Linked DNA regions of Saccharopolyspora erythraea NRRL 2338. The protein of the gene in region 2 interacts with the protein of the main gene of each other region in a pairwise test. Links are inferred from orthologs where the notes say so. Each region holds a gene or a part of one and is shown on either strand. Other genes may lie near its edges.

Evidence for each region.
Region 1: the proteins of SACE_RS10990 (region 2) and panC interact in binary tests that used the Escherichia coli proteins (3 or more experiments, as listed by UniProt). The link is inferred for Saccharopolyspora erythraea NRRL 2338 from one-to-one orthologs.

What each region holds. Positions count from the first base shown.
Region 1 is NC_009142.1:449,653-460,011, reverse strand. The notes cover bases 2,301-5,249. They hold panC (pantoate--beta-alanine ligase), read right to left. Parts: upstream 4,255-5,249; coding sequence 3,346-4,254; downstream 2,301-3,345. Other genes in these bases: SACE_RS01990 (Rossmann-like and DUF2520 domain-containing protein), read right to left, coding at 4,325-5,236; panD (aspartate 1-decarboxylase), read right to left, coding at 2,802-3,293; SACE_RS02005 (type III pantothenate kinase), read right to left, coding at 2,301-2,745. Also shown: SACE_RS02015 (histone-like nucleoid-structuring protein Lsr2), read right to left, coding at 1-167; lysS (lysine--tRNA ligase), read right to left, coding at 335-1,858; more of SACE_RS02005, read right to left, coding at 1,948-2,300; SACE_RS01985 (PrsW family intramembrane metalloprotease), read right to left, coding at 5,384-7,090; SACE_RS01980 (DUF6779 domain-containing protein), read right to left, coding at 7,144-8,379; SACE_RS01975 (DUF3180 domain-containing protein), read right to left, coding at 8,571-9,035; SACE_RS01970 (MerR family transcriptional regulator), read left to right, coding at 9,153-10,097; folK (2-amino-4-hydroxy-6-hydroxymethyldihydropteridine diphosphokinase), read right to left, coding at 10,156-10,359. UniProt on the Escherichia coli protein: Catalyzes the condensation of pantoate with beta-alanine in an ATP-dependent reaction via a pantoyl-adenylate intermediate.
Region 2 is NC_009142.1:2,432,697-2,443,052, forward strand. Bases 3,175-6,120 are described here. They hold SACE_RS10990 (NUDIX hydrolase), read right to left. Parts: upstream 4,936-6,120; coding sequence 4,414-4,935; downstream 3,175-4,413. Other genes in these bases: SACE_RS10985 (aldo/keto reductase), read left to right, coding at 3,248-4,189; dop (depupylase/deamidase Dop), read left to right, coding at 5,056-6,120. Outside these bases: SACE_RS10970 (tRNA (adenine-N1)-methyltransferase), read left to right, coding at 1-2; SACE_RS10975 (Rv0361 family membrane protein), read right to left, coding at 75-752; arc (proteasome ATPase), read left to right, coding at 1,314-3,107; more of dop, read left to right, coding at 6,121-6,555; SACE_RS11000 (ubiquitin-like protein Pup), read left to right, coding at 6,710-6,901; prcB (proteasome subunit beta), read left to right, coding at 7,108-7,953; prcA (proteasome subunit alpha), read left to right, coding at 8,030-8,800; SACE_RS11015 (bifunctional phosphatase PAP2/diacylglycerol kinase family protein), read right to left, coding at 8,875-10,356.

The DNA.
Region 1 (10,359 bases), 2.0 Mb from region 2 along the record:
CGACGCGCGCTGGAGACGTAGTTCGCCAGGGCGTCCCTCAACTCGGTCGCATTATCGTTGGAAAGGTCGATCTGGTAGGACACGCCGTCCAACGCGAACTCGACGGTTTCATCGGCCTGCCCGCCGTCCAGATCGTCGACAAGGGTGACCGTGACCTTCTGTGCCATCTCGGAAGTCCTCCCCGGAGTTATTAGCAATAACGGGACGTCGGTCAGCTCCGTTCGAGTGCACCAATATCCGTCGCCGAGTCATTCTGAGGGGTAGGTTAGCGCAGTAACTGCGCTAACGCACTCACCCCGGCGAGGAAAATTCTGCCGACCCCCGGCCGGACGGGTCATTCCGGACGGACCAGCGGGAACAGGATCGTCTCCCGGATACCGAGGCCGGTCAACGCCATCAACAAGCGGTCGATACCCATTCCGACGCCGCCGCTGGGTGGCATTCCGTACTCGAGCGCCCGCAGAAAGTCCTCGTCGACGTGCATGGCCTCCTCGTCGCCGGAAGCCGCCAGCCTGGCCTGTTCCTCCAACCGGGCGCGCTCGACGACCGGGTCCACCAGTTCGGAGTAGCCGGTCGCCAGCTCGAATCCCCGGGTGTAGAGGTCCCATTTCTCGGCCACACCGGGCTCGCTGCGGTGCTGGCGGGTCAGCGGCGCGGTCTCCAGCGGGAAGTCGCGCACGAAGGTCGGGGCGTACAAATGATCGCCCACCAGGTGTTCCCACAGCTCCTCGACGAGCTTTCCGTGCCCGTGGGCCGGGTCGGTCTGCAAACCGACCGAGTCGGCGTGCTTGCGCAGGACCTCCACCGGGGTTTCCGGGGTGATCTCCGAATCCAGGGCCTCGGACAACGAACCGTACATCGTGACCGACGACCACTCGCCGGACAAGTCGTACTCGGTGCCGTCGAACCAGGTCACCACCTGCGAACCGGTGAGCGCCTCGGCGGCCTCCTGCACCAGCTGCCTGGTCAGCCGGGCCATCCCGTCGTAATCGGAGTACGCCTGGTAGAACTCCAACATGGCGAACTCCGGCGAGTGGGAAGAATCACTTCCCTCGTTGCGGAAGTTCCGGTTGATCTCGAAAACCTTCTCGATGCCGCCCACCACGCAGCGCTTGAGATACAGCTCCGGCGCGATGCGCAGATACAGCTCCATGTCGAAGGCGTTGGAATGCGTCACGAACGGGCGAGCCGCGGCACCGCCGTGCAGGGTCTGCAACATCGGGGTCTCGACCTCGATGAAACCCCGGCGCTGGAAGGAATCCCGCAGCGACCGCTGCACGGTCGCCCTGGTTCGCACGGTGTCGGCGGCCTGCTTGCGCACGATCAGGTCGACGTAGCGCTGCCGGACCCGGGTCTCGTCGCCGAGCTCCTTGTGCGCCACCGGCAGCGGGCGCAGCGTCTTGGCCGCCAGCCGCCACTCGTCGGCCATCACCGACAGCTCGCCGCGGCGGGAGGTGATGACCTCGCCGTGCACGAAGACGTGGTCGCCGAGGTCGACGTCGCTCTTCCAGGAGGCCAGCGCGTCCTCGCCGACCTGCTTGAGGCTGAGCATCGCCTGCAGTTCGGTGCCGTCGCCGCCGCGGAGCGTGGCGAAGCAGAGTTTTCCGGTGTTGCGCAGGAACATCACCCGGCCCGCGACACCGACCTGGTCCCCGGTGTAGGTGTCCGGGGCGAGGTCGGGGTGGGCGGCGCGCACCTCGGCCAGGGTGTGCGTGATCGGCAGATTCACCGGATAGGGGTCGACACCCCCGGCCAGCATTCGCTCCCGCTTCTCCCGCCGGACCCGGAGCTGTTCGGGCAGGTCGTCGACGCCCTCGGCGTCCGCGGCGGTGGGGATGGAACGGTCCTGGTCAGTCACGGGCAACAAGGGTACGTACCTGCTCACGGCGACTTGACACCAGGCGTCCGACCGCGCTCGATGCCGCGGGCCGCCGCGCGGCGGCGGTGTCAGGAACCGAAGTTGCGGTCGTACACCAGGCGCAGGCCCAGCAGGGTCAGGTCAGGCACGTGGTGGGAGATGGTGTCGGACTCGGTCACCACCAGCGGCGCCAGCCCGCCGGTGCCGATCACCGTCGTCGGCCCGCCGTGGGTGGACTCCAGCTCCGCCACGATGCGGCGCACCAGGCCGTCCACCTGGCCGGCGAACCCGTAGAGGATGCCCGACTGGAGGCACTCCACGGTGTTCTTGCCGATCACCGAGCGCGGCCGCACCAGCTCGACCTTGCGCAGCTGCGCCGCGCGGGAGGCCAGCGCGTCCAGCGAGATCTCGATGCCGGGCGCGAACGCGCCGCCGAGGAACTCGCCCTTGGCCGAGATGGCGTCGATGTTGGTCGAGGTGCCGAAGTCCACGACCACGCAGTTCGTCGCGTGCAGGTGGTGGGCGGCCAGCGTGTTGATCACCCGGTCCGCCCCCACCTCCTTCGGGTTGTCCACCAGCAGCGGGACCCCGGTGCGCACGCCCGGCTCGACGACCACCCGCGGCACGTCGGTCCAGTAGCGGCCGAGCATCACCCGCAGCTCGCGCAGCAGCGACGGCACCGTGGACAGCGCCGAGATGCCGGTGATCCGGTCGGCGTAGGAGCCGAGGAGCCCGCGCACGGTCAGCGCGAGCTCGTCGGCGGTCATCCGCGGCTCGGTGCGCATCCGCCAGTCGCGGACCAGCACCGGGTCGGCGCCCTCCGCCGGTTCGTCGGCGTAGAGACCGAGCACGATGTTGGTGTTACCGACGTCGATGGCGAGCAGCACCGTCGTCCCTTCCCTCAGCGTGTCGTGCGGGGCGCCGGCCGCCCGCGTGGCGTCGATCAGTGCTCCGGCTGCTGGAGCAGGGCGTCGAGCTTGGCCGCGTCGTCGGTCTCGGCGGCGGCCTCGGTGATCGCCGAGGTGACCGAGGCGGCCGTGCCGGCCAGCCCGGAGCCCGCCGGGGCGTGGCCCGGGTCCTGGCCGCGCTCGACGATCCTGTTGTCGGCGTCGACGAAGATCACCTTCGGCCGCACCGACCGCGCCTCCAGCTCGTCCATCACCCCGTAGGAGATCAGGATCACCAGGTCGCCGGGCTCGATCAGGTGCGCGGCGGCGCCGTTGATGCCGATCACGCCCGAGCCGCGCTCGCCGGTGATCACGTAGGTCTCCAGCCGCGCGCCGTTGGTGACGTCGACGATCGCCACCTGCTCGCCTTCGAGCAGGTCGGCGGCGTCCATCAGGTCGGCGTCAACGGTGACCGACCCGACGTAGTGCAGGTCGGCCTGGGTGACCGTGGCTCGGTGGATCTTGGACTTCAGCATCGTGCGGAACATCGCAGACCTCCTTCGGGGGGAGCCGGACCGCTGGCCGGGTATCGGGGGTGGCTCAGGGCCGGCTGTCGCCCTGGTCGCCGAGCAGCACCAGGGCGTTGTCGATCAGTCTGGTCTCGCCGACCTTCGCCGCGACCAGCAACCGGGCCTCGCCCTCGGCGGGGGCGGCGCCGAGTTCGGTGTCCCGTAGTTCCAGGTAGTCCAGCCGCACCAGCGGCTCGGTGGCCAGCACCTCGCGGGCGGCCCGCAGCACCGCCTCCGCCCCCTCGCGGCCCGCGTGCGCGCCCGCGGCCAGCGCCGCCGACAGCGCGAGCGCGGCCCCGCGCTCCTCCTCGCTGAGGTAGACGTTGCGCGAGGAGAGGGCGAGCCCGTCGGGCGCCCGCACGATCGGGATGCCCTGGATCGCGGTGTCGATGTTCAGCTCGCGCGCCATCCGCCGGATGAGCACCAGCTGCTGGTAGTCCTTCTCGCCGAACAGCGCCAGGTCGGGGCGGACGATGCCGAGCAGCTTCGCCACGATGGTCAGCACCCCGGCGAAGTGCCCCGGCCTGCTGGCGCCCTCGAGCTCGTCGCCCAGCGGACCGGGGTGGACGGTGATCTGCGGGTCCGGGCCGTAGACGTCGTCGCGGTCCGGGGCGAAGACCAGCTCCACGCCCTCGGCGCGGCACGCCTCGACGTCGGTCTCGAAGGTGCGCGGGTAGCTGGTGAAGTCCTCGCCGGGCCCGAACTGCAGCGGGTTCACGAAGATCGACACGACCACGACGCTGTTGGAGTCGCGGCGCGCGCGGCGGATGAGCTCCAGGTGGCCCTCGTGCAGCGCGCCCATCGTGGGCACCAGCGTGATCCTGCGCCCGGTCGCCCGCAGCGCCCGGGTGACCTTGGCCAGCTCGTCGGGGTGGTGGTGCACGGTCAGCGCGCCCGGGGCGAAGCCCGGACCCGCGCCGACCCTCTCGGGTGCGGTCATCGCAGCTCCTCGGCGGCTCGGGGAACACCCGCGCGAGGGGTGTCGTTCAGCGGACGCCCGGACGGGTGGCTCACGGCTCCCCTTCCAGCGCGTCGCGCACGTCGGATGCCATGTCGGCGCGCAGCACGCCCGAACGCACGGCGCGCTCGGCGGTCCGCTTCGCCAGCGCCCGGTAGCCGGGCACCGCGTCGGGGTCGTCGTCGTTGAGCGCCGCCAGGTGCGCGCGCACCGTGCCCGCGTCGCCGCGCATCACCGGGCCGGTGATGGCGCGGTCGCCGAAGCGCAGCGCGTTGTCCAGCGACGCCGACAGGATCGGCGCCATCACCCGGTCGGGGATCTCGACCCCGGCGTCGCGCAGCAGGTCCGCGCAGTCGTTGACCAGGGTGATCAGGTGGTTGGCGCCGTGGGTCAGCGCGGCGTGGTAGAGCCCGCGCGCCTGCTCGGGAACCCGGACCGGCTCCATGCCCAGCTCCAGCGCCAGGGCCTCGGCGACGCTCCAGCCCGCCTCGTCCTCGCCCACCGCGGTCACCGCCATGCAGGCCGTCGCCAGGCGCTCGACGTCCTCGGCGCGACCGGTGAAGGTCATGGCCGGGTGCAGCGCCAGCGACAGCGCGCCGATCTCGGTGGCCGCCGAAAGCACGCCGGCACCGTGCGCGCCGCAGGTGTGGACCACGATCTGCCCCGCGCGCAGCGATCCGGTGGCGACCAGACCGCGCGTCAGACCGGCGATCGCGTCGTCGGGCACCGCCAGCAGCACCAGGTCGGCCTGCGCGGCGACGTCGTCGGGCGGCAGCACCGGCACGTCCGGCAGCAGTTCCTCGGCCCGCCGCAGCGACGCGGCCGAAACTCCGGACACCGCGACGACCTGGTGCCCCGCGCGGTGCAGAGCCGCGCCGAGCACGGCACCGACCCTCCCCGCGGAGATCACTCCGACGCGGAGCCGGGGGCCTTCTCCGCGCCGAGGCGGGCGACCAGCAGCCACGTTCGTCCTCCCAACCGTTCCAGTCCCGTCTGCCGGGTACCGGACAGCAGCGCGAGAGTAGCCCGAAAACATCCGCGCCGTGCCACCCGGGTGGCGCGACGCACAGCGGCGCCCCGGCGGATGCGGCTGACGTCGCGGGGCCGCCGGTCAGCCGCCCGGCGGCGGAACCGGCCCGTTCTCCGGCGGACGACGCGACCCGTGCTCGGGCGGCACCGCACCGCGCGGCGCCTGGCCGGGACCGCGCTCCTGCGGCGGCGGGACCTGGCGGTGGTCCCTGGCCCGGCCCTGGGCCTGGGGCTGGTGCGGGCCACGCTCCTGGGAGGGGAACGGCGGGACCTGGTCCTGGGACGGGAACCGGCCTTGGTCCTGCGACGGGAACGGGGCCTGGTCCTGAGACGGAAACGGCGGGACCTGGTCCTGAGACGGGAACGGCGGGACCTGGTCCTGGGACGGGAACCGGCCTTGGTCCTGCGACGGGAACGGGCCGTGGTCCGGGGAGGCGTGGTGCGGCCCGCGCTCCTGCGCGGGCACCGGCCCCTGGCCCTGCGCCGGAGGCGTTCCGTGGATCGGCGGGCCGACCGGAGTGCTCCGCTTCGGACGCACCGGCCCCTCCGACCGGCGCGGGCGCTTGAGGTTGAGCTGGGTCAGCTCGTGGATCTTGATCCGCGCGGTCTGGATCGCCTGCTGGCTGCCCGCGGCCGACCGCCGCGCGTGCTTGAGGTCCTCGATCAGCTTCTCCCGCCGCGCCCGGCGGACGGCGCTGGTGGTGCGCCCCTCGGACGCGCGGTGCTGGAGGAACGCCAGCTCGGTGACGGCGATCTGGTAGTCGCGGACCGCCTTGGCGGCATCGCCGCCCGCGCTGCGGCGGACCTTGCGCAGCCAGCCCCGGCGCCCGGCCAGGCTCGCCAGCATCTCGACCTCGCTGCGCACGATCAGCCCGGCGCGCTGCAGCACCGGGAGCTGCTCGGCGACGATCCGCTGCTCGCGCTTGCGCTGCCAGAGCACGATCCACCCGGTGCCGAAGAAGATCGGAACCATGAACAGGAAGTAGATGTTGAGGAACTCGACCCCGCCGAGCAGCGTCGACGCGTTCCAGACCGCGTGCAGCACCACGGCGGCGAGGAACCCGAACACCGGCCACAGCACCCGCATCCGGCCGTTGGTGGTCCGCGAGGCGAGACCGATCCCGATACCGACCATCGCGGTGAACAGCGGGTGCGAGAACGGCGCGAGCACCCCGCGCAGGATGAACACCGCGACCACGCCGCCGCTGACGCCGCCGAGGCCGCCCTCGGCGAAGGCCTTGCCGAAGTACAGGATGTTCTCGGTGAAGGCGAAGCCCGCCGCGGTCAGCGCCGCGTAGACGATGCCGTCGACCATCCCGTTGAACTCGGCCCGGCGGCGGAACCACAGGCCCACCACGAACAGCGCCTTGGCGGCCTCCTCCACCAGTGGCGCCATCACGGCCAGGCTGAAGAAGCGGTGGTCGTTGGCCCCCAGCAGCAGGTCACCCAGCCCGGTGACGGCGTCGTTGAGCATCAGCGCGCACGCGGTGGCTCCCCCTGCTCCCCACAGGAACGCGCCGAGCAGCAGGAGCGGCGGCTCCGGCTCCCAGCGGTCGATCCACACGATCGCGGCGAAGACCACCCCGACCGGCAGCAGCGCGGCGACCGCGCCTACGAGAGCGGGCAGCGATCCGACTCTGGAGGTCGTCACGCCGACCATCACCAGGCCGCAGATCCCGAGCACGATCAGGCCCGCGATCGGCCACCCGACGACGTGGTGCTTGCGGGTCTGGAGCCGGCGCGCCCCGGAGAGGTCGGGCGCCGGCTCCCGAAGATCAGGAGTGGACACGACAAAACCCTAAAACGCCGAGCCGTCCACCGGCATCGGACCGTCGGTTGCCGTCATTCCTTCCGGCGGCGCCTGCGCTTGGTCCCGCCGGAGCCCCCGTAGGCGGCCAGCAGCTCGTCCACCGACGTCCCCTCGGCGTGCGCACCCGCATCCACCTGCGGAGATGGCTCCTCGGCGGCCTTGGGTGCCTGCACCTTGCGGGTCGATTCGGCGGCCGGAGCCTCTCTACCCGATCGGGCCTGCTGGCCGGAACGCGCACCGGCGGGGTCCGGACGCTCGTACTGCGGCTTCTCCCGCCGGGCGGGCGCCGGGTGCGCGGCGTGAGTCTCGTTGCGCGCGGGCTGGGGCTTCGGGCGCGGGGGACGGCTGGGCCTGCGGCGCTGCTCGTCCCGCGGCGGCTCGCCGCCGAGGCGGCTGATCAGCTCGGTGTTCTGCGCGCCGCCCGACTGCCCGCTGGCGCCTCCCGCCGCGGGGATGGGGTCGGTGACCGGCGTGGAGCCGCCACCCGCGCCGCCCCGTTTCCCGCCGGCGGGCGTCGTCCCGGCCCCGTTGCCCGGAGCCGCGCCCTGGACCGGAGCCGCACCGCCGGCCGCAGCCGACCCCGCGCTGTTGGGTGTCCCCGGGCCGTTGGCCGACACCGTGCCGTTGACGGTCGTGGGCGGGACGCTCCCGGCGGGGGCCGCCGGCCCTGCCGTGCCGCCCGCCTGCGTGATGACGCCACCGGTGAGCCTGCCGTTGACGTGTCCGCCGGGCCCCGAGGTCAGCTCGCGGCCCCAGCTCTGCTGGATCGACGTGCTCTGCGCGCCGGTCGCGCCGTTCTCGGTCAGCGACCGCACCCTGGTCGACTCCGCCCGCAGCGCGACCCGCTCGAACAGGACGTCACCGCCGAGCATCTGCTCCAGGCTCTCCCGCAGGTTGCGCAGCTCGGTCTTGAGCGCCTGGATCTCGCTGTCGGACTCCTCGGCGACCCGGCGGCGCGCCTCGGCCTCGGCCTCCAGCTCGAACTCGCGGCGGGCCGCCACCTCGCGTTCCAGCTCCAGCTCGTAGATGCGTTGCTGCTCGGCGGCGCGTTCGGCGTCCTCGGCCGCGCGTCCCCGCAGGCGCGCCACCGCGAAGGCCGCGATCAGCGCCGCCCACAGCGCCGCGACCAGGCCGAGCTTGAGCAGCCGGGAGTCGTCGCTGAGCACGAGGACCGCGGTAGCGGCCGCGGCGAGGAAAACCGCACCGACCCACAGCGCCGTCGCACGCCCGTCTCGCGACGCGGATTCGGTACTGCCACGGTCGGACATGCGCACCACGGTACCGGGCGTTTATCTGTTCGAGACCTGGAGGCGAACAACGCGGCTCCACATTGGTCTGATCGGCCCACGCGAGAACACCCGATCAACGCATCCGAACGCGCCCGGTTTCCCGCGCATCGGCCGCCGATCCTCGTCCCCGCGCACCGGCCGTTCAGCCCTCGTCGGAGAGCACCTGCGGTTCAGTCCTCGTCGTCGAGCGGTTCCTCGGGCTCGTCCGGGTTGCGCAGGCAGTGCTCCAGCCACAACCCCGCCGCGACCAGCGCGGCCGCGCTGACCAGCCCGATCACCGCCGCGACGGTGTCGGCGCCGGCCGCCTGCACGGTCCCGCGCTCCGGCAGCAGGTAGGCCAGCAGGCCGACCCACACACCGCCCATGATCGCCCCGGCCAGCGACGACGCCTTCGCCAGCGCCACCGCGCGCGCCGCCGTCAGCGGGTCGACCGGCTCGGTACCCGGCTTGCGCTTGAGCCGCGGACGCATGGTCAGCGCGAACACGACGTCGATCAGCGCGATCAGCAGCAGGGTCGCCCCGGCGAACGTCGGCAGCTGCGGCAGCACCCCGTAGGCCATCCGGACGAGCAGGTAGACCAGGACCGCCGCGACCAGGGCAGCCGCCACCAGTTGCCGCGGTTTGGTGAAGGACATGTGTTCTCCGTGCTGCGGGTCCACGCCACAAGCATCCCACCCGCACCGCCGCTGACGGCAACGGCGGAGAATCAGCGCTTGAGTCTCCCCCTGCTGGAGGGTCGAAGGTGCTTTGACGTGGACGACACCAGGCTCTACACGATCGGCGAACTCGCCAGGCGCACCGGCCTGCCGGTGAAGACGATCCGGTTCTACGCCGACAGCGGCGTGGTGCCGCCCACCGACCGCACGCACTCGGGTTACCGCCTATACGACGTCTCGGCGATCTCGAAGCTGGAACTGGTCCGCACGCTGCGCGAGCTGGGGGCCGGTCTGGACGAGGTCCGCAGCGTCCTGGAGCGCGAGACCACGCTGCCGAAGCTGGCCGAAGCACATCTCGCACTGCTGGAACAGCAGATGCGCCTGCTGCGGACCCGCCGGGCGGTGCTGCGCGCGGTCGTGAAGCTACGCCGCACGACCGAAGAGGTGAGACTCATGCACAAGCTGGCCAAGATGTCGGACTCCGAGCGCAACCGGCTCATCGACGAGTTCTGGGACGAGATGACCGAGGGGCTCAACATCAACCCCGACTTCGCCGAGTGGATGCGTTCGGCCAAGCCCAACCTGCCCGAGGACCCGTCGACCGAGCAGGTCGAGGCGTGGATCGAGCTCGCGGAGCTGGTCGCCGACCCGGACTTCCGGCACCTGGTGCGCAGCGCCTCCCAGGAGCACTCCGACCGTAGGGACGCCGGGGAGACGATGAGCGGTCCGGCGCCGGAGGACGCCCACAAGTGGTGGGAGGTCACCGACCAGGCGCGACAGGCCGCCGAGGCGGGGACGTCGCCGGAGGGGCCGGAGGCCGCGGCGCTCGTGGCGCGGATCGTCGAGCTGTCGACGGAGGAGTACGGCAAGCCGGACTCGGCGGAGTTCCGCAACTGGCTGGCCGACTACTACCAGCAGCACGACGAGCGGCTCTCCCGCTACTGGGAGCTGATGGCCACGATCAACGGCTGGCCGCAGCACCCGAACACCGAGGCCAGCTCGAAGTGGCTCGCCGCCGCCCTGCGCGCGTCGGCCGAGTAGCGGGGAACAGGGCCGCCGCGCTCGGCGGCCCTGTTCCACTTCGGACAACCCGCTTCGTTCAGCCTGACGGCCGCAGATCCAGGTCGGCGCGCAGCCGGACCCCGGACACCTCGTCCTCCGGCAGCGCCGCGAGCAGCGCCGCGATCGGACCGCGACCAGGAAGCTGCGCCTCCGGGTCGATCGAGTGCCACGGGATCAGCACGGTCGCCCGGCTGGGCGTGCCGGGGTGCGGCAGCAGCAGCTCCGGGTCGTCGCTGCGGAC
Region 2 (10,356 bases):
GAGCCGGACCGGCGCCGACGTGGAACGGCCCGCCCCGGCTTCACGCCGGACGGGCCGCTGCGAGACGGGTCCGGTCACTGCTCCAGCTTGCAGAGCTTCCACTGACCGTCCTCGACGGACAGGCCCATGGTCTGCTCGACCGGGTGGGCCACCCCGTCCTCGACGTAGGTGCCCGAGATCTTCGCGGTGGCCTGGTCTCCCTGCTCGGTGACCTGGCCGAGGCGGATGTCGAACTGCCACGGCTCGAGCTGGTTGAGGGCCGACTTGAGCTGCTGGTGGTTGGCCTGGCACAGGTTGTCGGCCAGCCACGCGAAGTCGTGGGCGTTGACCTTGTCGACCACCGCCTGGGCGGCCGGCCTGGCCTCGCCGGGGCCGCCACCCATGAAGTAGAACAGCCCGGCGGCCACCCCGCCCGCCACGACCACCGCTCCCGCGCCGCCCAGGATCCAGGGCAGCTTCGACTTCCTGCGCGGCGGCTCGACGTCGGCGAAACCACCCGGTTCCTGGATCCAGCTCCCCGGACCGAACTCCCCGCCCCAGTCGGGCGCCTGGGGCGGCGTCTGCTGCCCGAAGGCCGGTACCTGCTGCGTGGGCTGCGCCTGCTGCCCGGGCTGGCCCCAGCCGGTGTGCTGGTTGCCGTACCAGGCGGGCTGCTGCTGCGGTGGCTGCTGCGGGCCCTGGGCGGGAATCCCGCCGCCCGCGGGTTGCTGGCCCCACCCGCCTGGACCTGGCTGTTGCGGCGGATAGGTCATTGCGCGTCCTCCCCCGAGTGGTTTCGGTTGTCAAGGGCGCCGTCCGGTGTGCACGGCGGGCGTAAGTAGACCAGAGCCCGCCGAGCGCGGTGTGGGGAGTGGACGATTTCGGCACCGAATCGTGCTCCGGAACGCCGCCGGTCCGCGGTGGCCGCCATGCGCGGCGGGGCCCGCGCGACGGGGGTTGTTCCAAATGATGGGAGAAGTTCCGGGGTGCTCACGGTGGGCTTCCGGACAATGACACCCGGTTGCCGGAGTCGTACACCCGGATGCCACAGCGGGTGGCCGACGGCGTGGCGCAACGCCGAACATGCCCGTCTGCCACCGGGTATCCGCGTCGCCGGGGCACCCCGGGCCGCACCGAACGGCCCATGATCATCGACACAGCGTGGTCGCCGGTGCCCTGCTGGGAGGCGGTCGCGGCGGTACCGACCCGGCGTCATTCATGTGAGTTCGCCGAATTGTGTGGCACTCTGGGCGATCCGGCGGGCAATCACGACGCCGCCGTCGTCGGTGATCGCCGGTACCGTGGTGGTACGAGCACGGGAGGAGGGTGCCGACATGCAGCACGACCGTCCCGGCAGCCGGCCTGAGGAGGGCGGCGAGCAGCAGATCGGTGGAGATGCCGAGCTCAACAGCCAGATTCGTCTGCTCGAAGACGAGGTGGCCCTGCTGCGCCGAAAGCTCAACGAGTCCCCTCAGCAGGTCCGGTTGCTGGAAAAGCGGCTGGCCGAGGCATCCGAGAGAGTGAGCCAGCTCACCGAACGGAACGCCAAACTCACCGAAACCCTGAAGGAAGCGCGCAGCCAGCTCATGGCCCTGCGCGAGGAAGTCGACCGCCTCGCCCAGCCGCCGAGCGGCTACGGGGTGTTCCTGCACGCCTACGAGGACAGCACGGTCGACGTGTTCACCTCCGGCCGCAAGATGCGGGTGTCGGTGTCGCCGAACGTGGCCACCGAGGACCTGCGGCTCGGTCAGTCGGTGCGGCTGAACGAGGCGCTGACCGTGGTGGAGGCGGGCGCGTTCGAACAGACCGGTGAGGTGTGCACCTTCCGGGAGCTCCTGCCTGTCGACGCGGTGACCCGGAGCCCGAGGGCTCTGGTGCTCGGGCACACCGACGAGGAACGTGTGGTGTGGGTGACCGAGCCGCTGGCCGAGTCCGGGCTCAAGGCCGGCGACTCGGTGCTGGTCGACAGCAAGGCGGGCTACGCCTACGACCTCGTGCCCAAGGCCGAGGTGGAGGACCTGGTGCTGGAGGAGGTCCCGGACGTCGGCTACAACGACATCGGCGGCCTGGGCAACCAGATCGAGCAGATCCGCGACGCGGTGGAGCTGCCGTTCCTGCACTCCGACCTCTACGTCGAGTACCAGCTGCGGCCGCCGAAGGGCGTCCTGCTCTACGGCCCTCCGGGCTGCGGCAAGACGCTCATCGCCAAGGCGGTGGCCAACTCGCTGGCCAAGAAGGTCGCCGCCTCGCGGGGCGACGACGACGGGCAGGCGAAGTCCTACTTCCTGAACATCAAGGGTCCCGAACTGCTCAACAAGTTCGTGGGCGAGACCGAGCGGCACATCCGGCTGATCTTCCAGCGGGCCAGGGAGAAGGCCTCCGAGGGCACTCCGGTGATCGTGTTCTTCGACGAGATGGACTCGATCTTCCGCACCCGCGGCAGCGGCGTGTCCTCCGATGTGGAGACCACGATCGTTCCTCAGCTGCTGAGCGAGATCGACGGTGTGGAGGGGCTGGAGAACGTCATCGTCATCGGCGCCTCCAACCGCGAGGACATGATCGACCCGGCGATCCTGCGGCCCGGCAGGCTCGACGTGAAGATCAAGATCGAGCGTCCGGACGCCGAGTCGGCCAAGGACATCTTCTCCAAGTACCTGACCAGGCAGCTGCCGATCCACGAGGAGGACCTCAAGGAGTTCGGCGGCGACCAGGCCTCGTGCGTGGAGGCGATGATCCAGACCACCGTCGAGCGGATGTACGCCGAGACCGACGAGAACCGGTTCCTGGAGGTCACCTACGCCAACGGGGACAAGGAGGTCCTGTACTTCAAGGACTTCAACTCCGGCGCGATGATCCAGAACATCGTGGACCGGGCGAAGAAGGCGGCCATCAAGGCCGTGCTGGAGACGGGCCAGCCCGGTCTGCGGGTCCAGCACCTGCAGGACGCCATCATCGACGAGTTCGCCGAGAACGAGGACCTGCCCAACACGACCAACCCGGACGACTGGGCGCGGATCTCGGGCAAGAAGGGCGAGCGCATCGTCTACATCCGGACCCTGGTCAGCGGCAAGAACCAGGAGTCCGGACGGGCGATCGACACGGCCACCAACACCGGCCAGTACCTGTAGGCGCGGTGCAGTTGGTCGCCCTGCCGGGCGGCCGCGCCGCCTGAGCGACGACAACGGGTCCGGGGCCGTCACCCACGCCGGTGGCGGCCCCGGACCGCGCCGAGTGTCGGCGCGCGCGCCGACCGGTTAGGTTTCGGGGCATGATCTCGACCGAACAGCGCCTCGGCGTCGGGTTGGCGGCGCTGGGCCGCCCCGCCTACATCAACGTGGGACGCACCGGGGTCCTGCCCGGGCTGCGCACGGCCGACGAGATGCGGGAGCGCACCAAGCTGGTACTGGACGCCGCGCACGCCCAGGGGCTGCGCTGGGTGGACACCGCCCGCTCCTACGGCAGCGCCGAGGAGTTCCTCGCGGGCTGGCTCGCCGAACGCGGGCACGAGGACGTCACGGTCTCCAGCAAGTGGGGCTACGCCTACGTCGCGCAGTGGCGGATCGAGACGGAGGTCCACGAGGTCAAGGAGCACTCCGTGGAGCGCCTGCGCGCGCAGTGGGCGGAGACCCGCAAGCTGCTCGGCGACCGGGTCCACCTCTACCAGGTGCACTCCCTGACCGCCGACAGCCCGCTGTTCGACGACCTCGAACTGCAGCACGAGCTCGCCCGCATCCGCGACTCCGGCGTCCGGCTGGGCTTCTCCACCAGCGGGGCCGCGCAGGCCGAGGCCATCGAACGCGGCTGGGAGCTGGAAGTGGGCGGCACCCAGCTCTTCGGCGCCGTGCAGTCGACGTGGAACTCGATGGAGCCCTCGGCGGGGCGGGCGCTGGCCGAGGCCCACCACGGCGGCTGGCGGGTGCTGGTCAAGGAGACGTTGGCCAACGGCAGGCTGGCGGTCGAACCGCCGGAGGCGGTGCTCAAGGTCGCCCAGCGCCACGGAGTGGGCCCCGACGCCGTCGCGCTGGCCCACGTGCTGGCGCAGCCGTGGGCGGACGTGGTGCTCATCGGCCCGGCCAGCGTGGAGCAGCTCATGTCCAACCTGGCCGTGCGCGACGTCGTGCTGAGCCGCCAGGACCTCGACGAGCTCGCGCCGGTCACCCGCGACGCCGCGACCTACTGGGGTGAGCGCGCCGCGCTGCCGTGGCACTGATCGCCTGTCTTCGCGGTCACCTTTCGTAGCGGTTCCGGTGGCGGAACCTCAGGTGTCCTCTGGCTCCGGGATCCTTTTTCTCATGTATCGCCCATACGCCGCGAAAAAGCTGTCCTCGCCAGAGAACGCCTGAGAACCCGCGGCGGTGCCGGTTGCCAGGTGGGCCAAGCGGCTGCCGCTTCAAAGAAGCGTCAAAGGCGGGCACTGACGCCGCCGGAGGGCTCTCAGCGCCTCCCTGCCCGCCCGGCGAACCACTCCTGGGCGAACTGGCGGCCGTCGGGCACCAAGGGCCAGCTCGGGTCGCTGAGCCGCTCGCGCAGCTCCTCCACCGGCATCCACCACCCCTCGGCCACCTCCTCGGGCTGGTGCACGACCGGGCCGTCCCACAGCACCTCGTACAGGTAGGCGTGGAAGCGCACCGAACCCCGCTCGTGGACGGTGTGGAACAGGAACCGCGGGCGCACGCCCGCCACGCCGAGCTCCTCGGCCAGCTCCCGCACCGCCGTGACAGCGGGGTCCTCGCCCGCGGCCACGACGCCACCGGCCCAGCAGTCGTGCATCCCCGGGTAGATGTCCTTGGTCTCGGTGCGCCGGTGCACGTAGACCTCGGTGCGCCCGGGTGACAGCAGCAGCACCTCGCCCGCCGCGTGCCACAGCCCCTCTGCGCGCATCCGCCCCCTCGGGGCGCTGCCGACGACACGCCCGGACGCGTCGTAGATCGCCACCTCTTCGTGTTCGCCGCTCACGCCGAAGATCATCCCACCCGCACCACCCGCACCGGTTCTTCGCACACGCGGTGCGATTGCCGGGTCACACATCGCGTCCGGCACTCCGCCAACGGCTCCGGAACCCGTACGCTGCGAGGTATGCGGCGGATCATGGGAACCGAGGTGGAGTACGGCATCGTGGTGCCCGGAGACTCGAGCGCCAACCCGGTGCTCACCTCCACCCACATCGTGCTCGCCTACGCGGCGGCGGCCGACATCCCCCGGGCGCGCCGGGCGCGCTGGGACTACGAGGTCGAGTCGCCGTTGCGCGACGCCCGCGGCTTCGACCTGGGGGCGGCTGCCCAGCAGCCCAACGGCTCGGACAGCGACGACCTAGGCGCGGCCAACGTCATCCTCACCAACGGGGCGCGGCTCTACGTCGACCACGCCCACCCGGAGTACTCCGCTCCCGAGGTCACCAACCCGATGGACGCGGTCGTATGGGACAAGGCGGGCGAGCGGGTGATGGAGGAGGCCGCGATCCGCGCGGCCAGCGTGCCCGGCACCGCCCCGATGCAGCTCTACAAGAACAACGTGGACGGCAAGGGCGCCAGCTACGGCACCCACGAGAACTACCTGATGGCCCGCAGCACGCCGTTCACCTCGGTCATCACCGGGCTGACGCCGTTCTTCGCCTCCCGGCAGGTGGTCTGCGGCTCCGGGCGGGTCGGCATCGGCCAGGCCGGTGAGAAGGCCGGCTTCCAGCTCTCCCAGCGCTCGGACTACATCGAGGTCGAGGTCGGCCTGGAGACCACGCTCAAGCGCGGCATCATCAACACCCGCGACGAGCCGCACGCCGACGCCGACAAGTACCGCAGGCTGCACGTCATCATCGGCGACGCCAACCTCGCCGAGACCTCCACCTACCTCAAGCTGGGCGCCACCGCGCTGGTGCTCGACATGATCGAGGCGGGGGAGCGCTTCGACGACCTCAAGCTCGCCGACCCGGTGCAGGCGGTGCACCTCATCAGCCACGACCCCGGCCTGAAGCAGACCGTCGAGCTGGTCGACGGCAGGCGCTTCACCGGCCTGGACCTGCAGCGGGCCTACCACGAGCGGGCGGCGGCCCACCTGGACTCCCACGGCGCCGAACGCGCCGCCCGCGACGTGCTGGCCACCTGGGGCGAGGTGCTGGACCTGCTCGGCGGCGACCCGATGGACTGCGCCGACCGGCTGGACTGGCCCGCCAAGCTGCGGCTGCTGGAGAACTACCGGACCAGGGACAGCCTCGGCTGGGCCTCGCCGCGGCTGCACATGATCGACCTGCAGTACTCCGACGTGCGGATGGACAAGGGCCTCTACAACCGGCTCGTCGCCCGCGGCTCGATGAAGCGCCTGGTCAGCGAGGAGGAGGTGCGGGCGGCGGTCACCTCGCCGCCGGAGGACACCCGGGCCTACTTCCGCGGCCGGTGCCTGGAGCGGTACCCGGCGTCGGTGGCGGCCGCCTCGTGGGACTCGGTCATCTTCGACCTGGGACGGGAGTCGCTGGTGCGGATCCCGACCCTGGAGCCGCTGCGCGGGACCAGGGCGCACGTGGGCGAGCTGCTCGACGCCGCGAGCAGCGCCGAGGAGCTCGTGGACTCCCTGACCAAGGGGTGAGACACCACGCTTCGCGCACGTCAGCAGCGGGCGGATGATCGAAACGACGCCCGCATGGCTGTGGGCGAACGGGTGGTCGGATGGGTAGTGTTCAAAGCATGGATGTCCGGCATCGTCGGCCGGCATCCGCCGAGTGCGACCACCGGGAGGCAAGATGTCGCAGGAAAAGGTTCAGCGGCACGGCGGCGGCGACGGCGAAGAGGAATCGGGTCCCGAGGCCGCCGGTCAGGAACGTCGCGAGAAGCTCGGCGAGGACGTCGACGCCATCCTGGACGAGATCGACGACGTCCTGGAGGAGAACGCCGAGGACTTCGTCCGCGCCTACGTGCAGAAGGGCGGCCAGTAGTCCGGATCGGCGCGCGCGCCGTCGGCGGTTCGGGCCGGTGTCCACACCGGCCCGGCACCGCCCTGGCGCGTCCCGGCGCGGTGCGGTCGCGCACCGCGCGGGTGCCGACGGTGCCGGTCCCGCGCCGATCTTGACTAGAGTGCAGTCCTGTCCTCAGGTCACAGGTTTTGTCGTGACACCAGTTAGAGCAGGAGACGATGTCGCCGATGGAATCCAGCTCGACCCGGTTCCCGGGTCAGGCCCTGCCCGCTGCCTACCTCACCCCGGGATCGTCGTCGTTCACCGACTTCCTCCGGGTCGCGGCCCCGGAACTGATGCCGGGTAGCCGCCCGGTCCCCGACGGCGCCGTGGAGGCCCCGCACGGGACCACGATCGTCGCCCTCACCTTCCGCGGCGGAGTGCTGCTGGCCGGGGACCGCCGGGCGACGATGGGCAACCTCATCGCCCAGCGGGACATGGAGAAGCTCTACGTCACCGACGACTACTCCGCCGTGGGCATCGCGGGCACCGCGGGCATCGCGCTGGAGATGGTGCGGCTCTACGCCATCGAACTGGAGCACTACGAGAAGCTCGAAGGCGTTTCGCTGTCGCTGGACGGCAAGGCCAACAAGCTCGCCACGATGCTGCGCGGCAACCTCCAGGGCGCGATGGCGGGGCTGGCGGTGCTGCCGCTGTTCGCCGGCTTCGACGTCGACGCCGACGACCCCGACCGCGCGGGCCGGATCGTGTCCTACGACATCACCGGCGGCCGCTACAACGAGCTCGGCGGCTACTACGCAGTCGGCTCCGGATCCCTGTTCGCCAAGTCCGCGCTGAAGAAGCGCTTCGACCCCGACGCCGACGTCGACACCGCGGTCCGCGCCGCGGTCGAGGCTCTCTACGACGCCGCCGACGACGACACCGCGACCGGCGGACCCGACCTGTCGCGCCGGATCTACCCGTCGATCATCACCATCACCGGGACCGACGGTGCGACGCGGGTCCCCGAGGAGCGCGCGGCCGAGATCGCCACCGAGGTCGTCAACGGCCGCATGCAGAACCCGGGCGGCTGAGCCCACCCACCCCTGCTCACCGAGAAACCTCGCCGCCCGGGCGCGGGCGAACGATTCGATCCAGGAGTGCACAGTCGTGACGATGCCGTTCTACACCTCTCCCGAGCAGCTGATGCGGGAGCGTTCCGAGCTCGCTCGCAAGGGCATCGCCAGGGGACGCAGCGTGGTGGTCCTCAAGTACGCGGGCGGCGTGTTGTTCGTGGCCGAGAACCCGTCGACGACGCTGCACAAGGTGTCGGAGATCTACGACCGCATCGGCTTCGCCGCGGTGGGCCGCTACAGCGAGTTCGAGAGCCTGCGGGTGGCCGGGGTCCGGATCGCCGACGTGCGCGGCTACTCCTACGACCGCCGCGACGTCACCGGCCGGGCGCTGGCCAACACCTACGCCCAGCACCTGGGCGCGATCTTCACCGAGCAGATCAAGCCGTTCGAGGTGGAGATCTGCGTGGCCGAGGTCGGCCAGACCGCCGACAACGACCAGCTCTACCGGCTCACCTACGACGGGTCGATCGTCGACGAGCCGCAGTACGTGGTGATGGGCGGGCAGGCCGACACCATCACCACCACCCTCAAGGACTCCTTCTCCGACGGCCTGGAGCTGGCCGAGGCCGCCGGTCTGGCGATCCGGGCGCTGTCCTCCGGCGGCGAGGGCACGCGGGAGCTGGGCGTCGGGCAGCTCGAGGTCGCCGTGCTCGACCGCGCCAGGCCGAACCGGACCTTCCGGCGGATCACCGGTGCCGCGCTGAAGGCGCTGCTGCCCAGCCAGGAGGAGAGCGGCTCCACCGACGGCGAAGCTTCCGGTGACGCCGGGGACGACAAGAAGACCGGGGACGACAAGAAGAGCTGACCCCCCGCTCGCACGCGCGACGCCCTGCTCCCCGCCGGGGAGCAGGGCGTCGTCCGTTCCGGGTGGACGGTGAGTCAGTCCGCTGTGGTCGGCCGGTAGACGCTGAGCACGTTCTCGTGCGCGGTGAAGGTGAACCGCCGCCCCGGGGCGTGGACCTCGCCGTCGGTGGCCACCGACACGGGCGAGCCGTGCACCGCCACCTCCAGGTGGGAGCACTCGCGTTCGACGTAGGTGTGGCTGTGGTCGAGCGCGCCGGTGATCGCCGCCAGCACGAAGCGCAGGCGGGAGAACCGGCGGTCGGCGCGCACGAAGCGCACGTCGAGCGTGCCGTTGTCGAGCCGGGGCCGCCAGGTCGGGGCGAAACCGCGCGGCGCGTACGCGCCGTTGCCGACGAACAGCACCCACACCCGGTGGCGCTCCCCGTTGATGTCGACCTCCAGCGGCTCGGACTCGTGCAGCACCCGCACCAGCGCCATCGCCGCGGCGGGCCACTTGCCCCAGCGGGGCTCCCACTTCTCGCGGAACCGCACCATGTCCGGGTAGCCGCCGAGGCTGGCGGTGTTGATGAACCAGTCGGTGGGCCGGTCGTCCACCGTGAACCCGCCGAGGTCCACGGTGGCCGCCGATCCGGCCGCGACCGAGTCCGACACCGCCGGCAGGTGCTCCACGCCGATGTCGCGGGCGAAGTGGTTGAGCGTGCCGGTGGACAGCACCGCCAGCGGCAGCCCGCGCTCGGTGGCCAGGGCCGCCACGGCGGCCACCGTGCCGTCGCCGCCGGCGACCCCGAGCGCGCGCACGCGGTCCTGCCGCCGCTCCAGCTCCTCGCGCAGGCCGTCGATCAGGCCGTTGGCAGGCTCGGCACGCACCACCGCGGCCGCGGGCCAGTGCGTGCGCACCCACTGCTCCGGGTCGAGCTGGCCGTTGCCGGAGACGGCGTTGACCAGCACCAGCATCCCCCGGCCGTCGATGAGCGCGGGCGCCTCGGCGGGATGGTTGCTGGCCGCGGGCTCGGCCGGGCGCACCGGCCACCACCGCTTGGTCGCCCAGGCCATGCCCGCGCCGACCGCCGCCCCGCACACGACGTCGGTCGGCCAGTGCACGCCGGTGTGCACCCGGGAGTAGGCGACCGCCGCCGCGACCGGGGCGACCGCGGCGCCCAGCTTCGGCGACTCCATGGCCACCGCGGTGGCGAACGCCGCCGCCGAGGCGGCGTGCCCGGACGGGAAGGACGAGGAGGTGGGCGGATCGTCGAGCCTGCGGTGCGGCGGCATCAGCTCGGCCGCCGGGCGCCTGCGCGGGAACAGCGGTTTGCCGATCAGGTTCGTCGTCGCGCTCGCGCCGGCGATCGCCGCGACACCGCGGAAGGCCGCGCGGCGGGTCACGCCCTTCCCACCGGACAGGGCGGCGGCCACGGTCAGCCACAGCAGGCTGTGGTTGGCAGCCGTGCTGAGCGCCTTCAGCCCGGGGTCGGCGACACTGCGGGGGAGCCCGGCGCTCTTGCCGGCCAGAACGCGGTCGAACGCGTTGACGTCGTCGATGACTCTGCGAAACCATTG